2 regions of the Microbulbifer sp. A4B17 genome follow, and region 2 is predicted to be linked to the other one. Evidence: riboswitches for the same ligand, from Rfam matches in the RefSeq annotation. Region 2 holds a riboswitch; the other holds the start of a gene.

Region 1 (4,215 bases), 640 kb from region 2:
GTTACCGAAAAACTGGATATCGATGGGAAAACTTACCAGTACAAACAGGTAGAAGGCAGCTTTACCCAACCCAATGGAGAGATCTGTCGATCCATGATCCAGTGGGCGAGAAGTGCCTGCGGAGACAGTGATAGCGATCTGCTGGAGCTCTACTGTGGCAATGGCAATTTCACCATCCCGCTCAGCGAGAAATTCCGCAAGGTCCTGGCCACTGAAATCTCCAAGGTATCGGTAAATTCCGCCCAGGAGAATATCGCCAACAACCAGATCACCAATCTGGATATCGTGCGTCTATCCAGTGAAGAATTTACCCAGGCCATTGATAAGGTACGCCCCTTTCGCCGCCTTAAGGATATAGATCTGGATAGCTACGATTTCTCCACCGTCCTGGTTGATCCTCCCCGAGCCGGCTTGGATGAAGACACCTGTGCGATGGTCGCCCGCTTCCCGAGAATTCTGTATATCTCCTGCAATCCGGAAACCCAATTGGAAAACCTGGAGTCGCTGACCAAAACCCATCGCATTGAGCGCTTCGCGCTCTTCGATCAGTTCCCCTATACAGAGCACACTGAAACAGGTTTATTGCTGGTGAAGAAGTAATCGCTTCCGTTATTCCCCTACCCCACCCCGGCATGCTGATAATTCGGCACGCCGGGTGCTTCTAAATAAGCTGCTCCCCATTAAGCGAATCTGCGATCCAAATTCAAGGCACCACAGCCCCCACAGTGTTTTATAAACGACTCTTCTATGCCCAGGGGCTCCTGGCAGTAAAAGCAGTGCCCAGATCTTACCGTTATATGAACAGCCAATTTTTTGCTGTAGAGCATAGGCAATTTAAGTTCACCACTCAGCGCTTTTATCAAACTTACGGTAATACGCCTTTCAGAAAAATTCCGCGTAATTTTTTGAATGTTCGGCAGGGCCTTATCAGCAAACTCCCAAACTTCACCACAGTGGTCACAGGAAATTATCATTTTTCAATTTACTCCGCCTTTCCAAAGATACAATTATTTTAGCCCCAAAGGCTGAAGTATTTTTTTCATCTGTTTAAAGGAAAGGCGACACAGCAAAGAAGGAAATAATCTTTCCAGCCACCACAGCAACTTAAGTTTTGCTGGCGACGGAACTAAAGCCGCCATCGAGGCAGTATTGATAATATGGCCAAAGCCCTGGCGCTTCATGACCTGAAAACCACATTGGAGCCCATGAAAAACGCCAAACAAATTGATATCAATCGCCGCTTTCCAATCTTCAAGATTATGATCGGAAAAATATCCACCCACCCCTATACCAGCATTGTTAAAAAGGAAATCTAACGGAGATATTTCACTAATGACCTGAAAAAATTGATCAAAGTTACGAACATCCAAGTGAACAAACGATGCTCTCCCACCGGACTCCTGTATTTGGCTGACAACCTGCGTAGCGAGGTCCTGCTGGATATCCGAGATAATGACTTGAGCCCCAAGTGCTGCCAGTCGACAGGCCAAGGCCGCACCGATTCCAGAAGCACCACCGGTAATCAGTGCCGTCTTGCCACTGAAGTAAGATACCTGATCCATAAGCGCTTTCCCTTCCTTGCTTTTACCACTTTATACCCCAGTTTCTGCTATCATCGCGCCCGCAAAACCTAAGGGGTGGCCTTGCCTGAGATGTCCGGGGATCAAATTGGTCTGTCGCGACAAACCCTTGAACCTGATCCGGTTAATACCGGCGTAGGAATAGGTAGACAAAGCAAAACCTCCCCACGTCGCACTCCGGGTCTCTTTCACTGCCGTTATTCGAGAGAGAACCATGAAAAAACAGTTTCCCACCCACCCTATTGCCTGGTCTGTCAGCCTTGCCAGCAGCCTGTTCGCCGGTATCGCCACCGCTGATACCGCAGAAACCGGGCTTGAGGAAGTGGTGGTTACGGCACAACTACGGGAAACCAACCTTTTGGAGCTTCCTTCCAGTGTTACCGTACTGGATGAAAGCGCGATCGATGCGCGGGGCGCGGCCAATCTGGACCAGCTTTTAAACATGGCGCCCAATGTGAATTTTTCCTCTGGCGCCTCCAGGGGACGATTTGTACAGATTCGCGGCATTGGTGAGCGCAGCCAGTTTATCGACCCAGTAAACCCTTCAGTTGGCCTGATCATCGACGGTATCGACTTTACTGGCCTGGGGCTCGCAGCCAGCACCCTGGATATCGACCAAGTGGAAATCCTGCGGGGCCCACAGGGCACGGTGTACGGCGCTAATGCCCTGGCCGGCCTGATCAACATGACCAGTGCAGCGCCCACCAGTGAGTCGACCACCAAGGTGTCCGCCGAGCTAAGTGAGTACAATGGACAGAGTCTGTCCGCGGCTACCAGTGGTTCTTTGAGCGATGCTCTTGGCTATCGATTGGCTGCCAGCAAACGCAAATCCGACGGCTATACCGAGAATGTGTATCTCAACCGCGATGACACCAGCAATATTGATGAGTCTGTGCTGCGCGGTAAGCTGGCCTACTCCCCGTCCGACGATTTAAAGCTGGGCGTTACCCTCTTCTATATCGACGTTGATAATGGCTACGATGCTTTCTCTCTCTATAACACTCGCGAAACCCAATCTGACCAGCCCGGCTGGGATCGCCAGGAAACCTTTGCCGGCGCATTGACTGCTCAATGGTCTGGTAACGAGAACTTTACCCTAGAAGGCACCCTCAGCCTCGCCGATTCAGATACAGAATATGGCTACGATGAGGATTGGAGCTATGTCGGCTTTCATCCCTGGGAATACAGCTCCACAGATAATTACCAGCGCGATAAAGACAATATCAGCATTGACCTTCGCGCACTCTCTACCGAAGAGTCCAAGTTATTCTGGGATCGCAGTCACTGGGTTGTGGGCCTTTATGGCCGCACGGAGCGCGAGGACCTGAATCGCAACCAGAGCTTCCGCAGCACTTTTGATACTGAAAACTCTGCCATCTACGGCCAGCTCTCTACGGAAATCACCCCTGCGATCAACTTGATCACCGGTCTGAGACTGGAAAGACGCGAGGCCGATTACTCTGATTCCTATAGCATCGATGCAGATAATGGAGAAAATCTGTGGGGCGGCAATATCTCCCTGCAATACCATTACACCAACAACACCCTGCTCTACGCTACGGTTTCCCGGGGCTACAAAGCCGGAGGGGTAAACGGCAGAATCATCTCAGAATCAACAATCAACACTGAGATCAACAGTGACATGTTCGAGTTCGATACCGAACATATGCTCAACTATGAATTAGGTGTTAAAGGCAGCTGGCTGGAGAATCGTTTGCAAGCTCAGGTTGCGGCTTTCTACCAGGATCGAGATGACGTTCAGGCCAAGGTTTCTATTTTTGACTCTGAAGAAAAATCATTTAGTGACTACCTTGCCAATGCTGCTGGCGGAAATACAGTGGGTCTCGAAGTAGAATTGAACTACCAAGCTACCGATACCCTACGCTTTTTCGCCTCAGCCGGCTGGTTGAATGCCGAATTCGAAGGCTACGAGAGCAGCTCCCATGTCGATGCCCGCGATGACAGCGCCGAGGTCAGTTTGGCCGCTGTCGATCTGGATGGCCGCGATATCGCTCACGCCCCCAACTACCAGTTCTTTACCGGTACAGAAATCGATCTGCTTCCAAACCTGATCTTGCGATTGGAGCTTGAGGGCAAAGACGAATTCTACTTCTCAAATAGCCACGACGAAAAATCCACAGCCTACGAGCTGGTTAATGCTCGCCTGACCTACCAGGGAGATAACTGGGATGTTTCCCTGTGGGGAAGAAACCTGACTGACGAAGGTTACTATGTGCGTGGGTTCTACTTCAGCAACCAGGGTGGCAATAATCCTGCTAATGGCTACGCACCCGAGCCCTACTATCAGTATGGTGAGCCCCGGATTGCCGGGGTAACAGGCACCTACACCTTCTAATCACTCAGTGACTTTGGGGCAGCGCTTCGCTGCTCCAAAACACTCTATCAAGAGGGGAATTATGCAGCTCTCTGTCGAAATCAGTATGTATCCGTTAAAGGACGAGTACATCTCGGCTATTCAAGCGTTTATCGCACAGTTAAACAGCCACCCAGAACTCAAGGTAATCACCAATACAATGAGTACTCAGGTGTTTGGCGATTACGATCTATTGATGGATGTGCTCAAGTTGGAAATGCGCAAATCCTACGAACAGTTTGGCCGCGCCATTTTTGTATG
Region 2 (4,215 bases):
GCTACCTTGCCGGATTCCTTTGGCAAGGTTTCATCGTGATAGGTGCGTGCCCGCTCCGGGTCCAAGCCGAGGTTGAACTGATCTTCCCAACGGAATTCAAAGCGGGCTTTTGACAGGGCGTCATCGCGCTTCTGTGCCCGCGGATGCCCTTTGGCCAAGTCTGCGGCATGAGCCGCAATCTTATAGGCCATAAGGCCCTCTTTAACATCCTCTTTATTGGGTAGGCCCAGGTGCTCTTTGGGGGTCACATAGCAGAGCATGGCGCAGCCGTAGGTGCCGATAAGTGCAGCGCCGATGCCGGAAGTAATGTGGTCGTAGCCGGGAGCAATATCCGTGGTCAATGGACCTAGGGTGTAGAAAGGTGCGCCGTGGCAGTGCTTCAGCTGCTCATCCATATTTTCTTTGATCTTATGGATAGCCACATGACCGGGGCCTTCGATCATGGTCTGAACATCGTGCTTCCAGGCAATTTCAGTCAACTCGCCAAGCGTGTGCAGCTCGCCAAACTGGGCTTCATCGTTAGCATCCGCAATTGAGCCCGGGCGCAGGCCATCACCGAGACTGAAGCTCACATCGTAAGCCTTCATAATCTCGCAGATTTCCTCGAAGTGGGTGTAGAGGAAGTTCTCTTTGTGATGGGCGAGGCACCACTTGGCCATAATGGAACCACCGCGAGAAACAATCCCGGTCATACGTTTGGCAGTGAGCGGCACATAGCGCAAAAGCACGCCAGCATGAATAGTGAAGTAATCCACCCCCTGCTCCGCCTGCTCAATCAAGGTGTCGCGGAACACATCCCAGTTAAGATCTTCAGCAATTCCGTTTACTTTCTCCAGCGCCTGGTAAATCGGCACAGTACCGATGGGCACTGGCGAGTTGCGCAGAATCCACTCGCGGGTGTCGTGGATATTGGCACCGGTAGACAGATCCATCACCGTGTCCGCGCCCCACTTGGTAGACCAAACCAGTTTCTCTACTTCCTCTTCAATGGAAGAAGTCACAGCAGAATTACCAATATTTGCATTCACCTTGCACAGGAAGTTGCGCCCGATAATCATCGGCTCCACTTCCGGGTGATTAATATTCGCCGGGATAATTGCCCGCCCTTCTGCAACTTCCCGGCGCACAAATTCCGGCGTGATTTGCTCGGGGATGTAAATACCATCACGTGCCTTCTGGTATTCACTTTCACTCATTTCCGCCGCCAATTTGGCTCGCCCCATATTTTCGCGCACTGCGATAAATTCCATCTCTGGGGTAATAATGCCGCGGCGGGCATAGTGCATCTGAGATACATTCTGTCCCGGTTTGGCGCGGCGAGGGCTGGGAAGGTTTTCAAAGCGGATATGATCCAGTCCCTGGTCCGCCATACGCTTCTGGCTATAGGCCGCCTGGCGAGAATCCAGCAGTTCGGTATCTCTACGGGCCTCTATCCAGCCCTGACGCAATTTGGGCAGCCCTTCCCGTACATCCACTTTAAAATTGGGCTCGGAATAGGGTCCCGAAGTATCGTAAATGGTGAGGGGCTCATTGGGTTCAAACACCGGATTCTCTGCATCCCCACCTACCAAACTATCTCCCAAACAGATCTGACGAGCACCAACCTGGATGTCGGGAGTTTCACCGGGCAAATACACCTTGCTCGAATTGGGGAAAGACTGAACCGTGAGATTCTCAAGAAATTCTTTGGCGGAATCGCGACTGGCAGCGCGGGAGGATTTTCCGGCTTTACCGGATTGTTCAATGATTTCAGACATGCGTAACCTTAAAACTTGGGAATTTAAAGGTCGCAGCATCCAGGGCACATACAAAGAGAAAAGCCGCCAAACTGTAAAAAAACAGGCGACTTCAGATCTTGTTCCCTACGCGGGGGTTACCCCGATCAGGTTCAACGGATCTCGCAACAGCGATCTCAGCCCACAGGCACTCCGACAAGCAGAGCGCAGTATAGTGGAAGCACTAGAAGAAGAACAGATGGCATAAAACTGTTCCAGAAAAAGTAAAGCTTTGAAACGCCAATAAAGTAATCAATGCTCTTGGCGACAAAACTCCAACAGACTTCAATTTATTGATAACTGACCAAAGGGTCTCAAGCATTCATCACTCACAATACCTGAGTGCGTCCTACACTCCTTCACGTTTACCGGAGCAGTGAAAAAAACGATAACAACTTACGGCGAAAGTCGATGTGGGAGAAAATACAATGTTGAATAAATATGGAGTTCTAGTAACGCTCTGTTTGAGCATCTTGTCGATACAGCCAGCAATGGCAGCCCCCTCCAAGTCTGTTGCTGCGGGTGACAGCATTACCATGGCATTCGGTGCAGATTGTACCCGTAATAAGTATTTTTGGGACCTATTTTGTCTTCTGGGCGGAGATCAACCCGAGCATTCCTGGTTTGACGGCGACGACAATTCAGTGGAAAGCGTTCACGATAAATACAAGGTTAACTATCCCAATATGGCTGCCAATAAAAACGCAGCGGAGTCCGGTGCTGAAATGCGTAGTGGAGGCGATAATTTTTCCGTTCAAGCCGACCGGATTCTATCCCAGAGTAATAAACCTGATCATGTCGAAGTAGTATTGGGCGGTAATGACATCTGTAATCGAGGGTGCGTAGATCCAGCCAATTGCAATGATCCACTTTACACGGATAGTGAGTGGCGATCGGCAGTTCGAGCCGGACTTGGCAAATTAGTGGATGGACTCCCCAATGGCTCAACCATTGTTCTCGGCTCGGTACCCCGTGTACACGATCTTCGTGCAGCTGGTCTGGATAAACAAAGTAGTAATTCTCGGGTAGACTGCGAAAGCGTCTGGTCTACATTCGGAATCTGCCGCATCGCCACCAATGGCGGCACCATGAATGGTGAGAGTTTTCCAACTCGTTATAACGGAATAGCCGCGGCCCAACAACGTTATAACGAAATCCTTGTAGAAGAAGCGGAAAGTTATAACGGTACGAATGGGGTTGAAGTTATTGCTGAGTACACCGGTGAGGATCAGTTAAATGCTGGAACTTTCCAGTTTAATAAAGATGATATTGACGGCGGAGATTGCTTCCACCCCAGTATTCAAGGGCAAAATGTTGTTGCTGATCTACTATGGCAAGGAAATCCAGATAAATAATTAAGTTTTACTGCCCGGTAAATATAGGGCCCTCAATCACAGCTACTGCGGGCCCTATTTTATTTATTTTCCTTACTCTTCTTCGAAGTAACCAAGCTCTTCAACCACATACTGTAATCTATGCGGCAAACCCTTTCTCATAAAAGCCACATCTATTATTTTCCCACTGGCAAGGGCATTCCATAGTTCATTCTGACCGCTATGAACCCAGCTATCGTTGACCCTCAACAGCACATCATTTTCTTCAAAACCCAGAGCAGTAAAGAACTCATTGTCAGCCACGCCTTCTAAGCGCATCAAGTGGTGGCCCTCTACTTCCAACTCTGCCTGAGTAAACTTTGCCTCCAGTAACTCACGCTGCTCCAGTTGCTTAGCCAACCACTCTTGACCGAGAGTCAATACACCATCCGGTTCAATAAGTTTTTTACCTTTGTCCCCCTGCGGCATTTCAATACGCTGGCGCAACTCCTTGTCATGCTGGCGTGAGTAAGTTAAGGGAATAATATCCTGCTCCTCACCTTTCAACGGTAATTTCTCTAGGCCCAATCCATTTTCAATTACTACAAAATTAGAGTGAATGCGTAGCAATGAAACATTTTCTAGCAGTGATTGGCCTGTAGTGTAGTATTCGGCAGCAGCCTCTTCTACTTCGATTAATACCCTTGATCTGTTATCAATACTCGACTCACTAATTCCCAATAAAGTAAGCGGCAAACTGGTGACCGGCAAACCCCTATCATCAATATTATCATTTTCTCTCCAGACATATTTTTCCTTTGGGTCTATACCCATAGAGCGCAACTCTTCTTCTATCCAGTAGGCATATTGCTCAAATTCACGCGGTCCTTTCAGATACAGGCCATTAATAAAAATTACAGGAACATTTTTAAGCCCAAGACTAAGCGCTCTATCCCGATCACTCAGCATCGCTTCTTTGGGTGTCTCATTAGACAAACACATTTCAAATTTCTTAGCATCCAGGTTCAATTGCCTGACCAACTGGCTATAGCTATCAACATTAATTTCCGGAGTTAGCACGTATAAAGCATCATGATATTGCCAAAACATACCTTGTTCAGCTGCAC

The links. Region 2 has a riboswitch for thiamine pyrophosphate ahead of thiC (phosphomethylpyrimidine synthase ThiC). Riboswitches for the same ligand answer to the same signal wherever they lie in the genome.
Region 1: it holds a riboswitch for thiamine pyrophosphate, as region 2 does, so the genes downstream of both, BTJ40_RS13570 (TonB-dependent receptor) here and thiC (phosphomethylpyrimidine synthase ThiC) in region 2, are expected to answer to the same signal.

The regions. Positions count from the first base shown of each region.
Region 1 covers NZ_CP029064.1:3,047,352-3,051,566, forward strand. The annotation lists gene trmA (tRNA (uridine(54)-C5)-methyltransferase TrmA) at 1-600, shown strand, start outside; gene BTJ40_RS13565 (SDR family NAD(P)-dependent oxidoreductase) at 1,008-1,562, opposite strand; TPP riboswitch at 1,624-1,739, shown strand; gene BTJ40_RS13570 (TonB-dependent receptor) at 1,795-3,936, shown strand; gene BTJ40_RS13575 (hypothetical protein) at 3,998-4,215, shown strand, end outside.
Region 2 covers NZ_CP029064.1:3,686,520-3,690,734, forward strand. The annotation lists gene thiC (phosphomethylpyrimidine synthase ThiC) at 1-1,757, opposite strand, end outside; TPP riboswitch at 1,843-1,941, opposite strand; gene BTJ40_RS16235 (SGNH/GDSL hydrolase family protein) at 2,204-3,130, shown strand; gene BTJ40_RS16240 (thioredoxin domain-containing protein) at 3,203-4,215, opposite strand, start outside.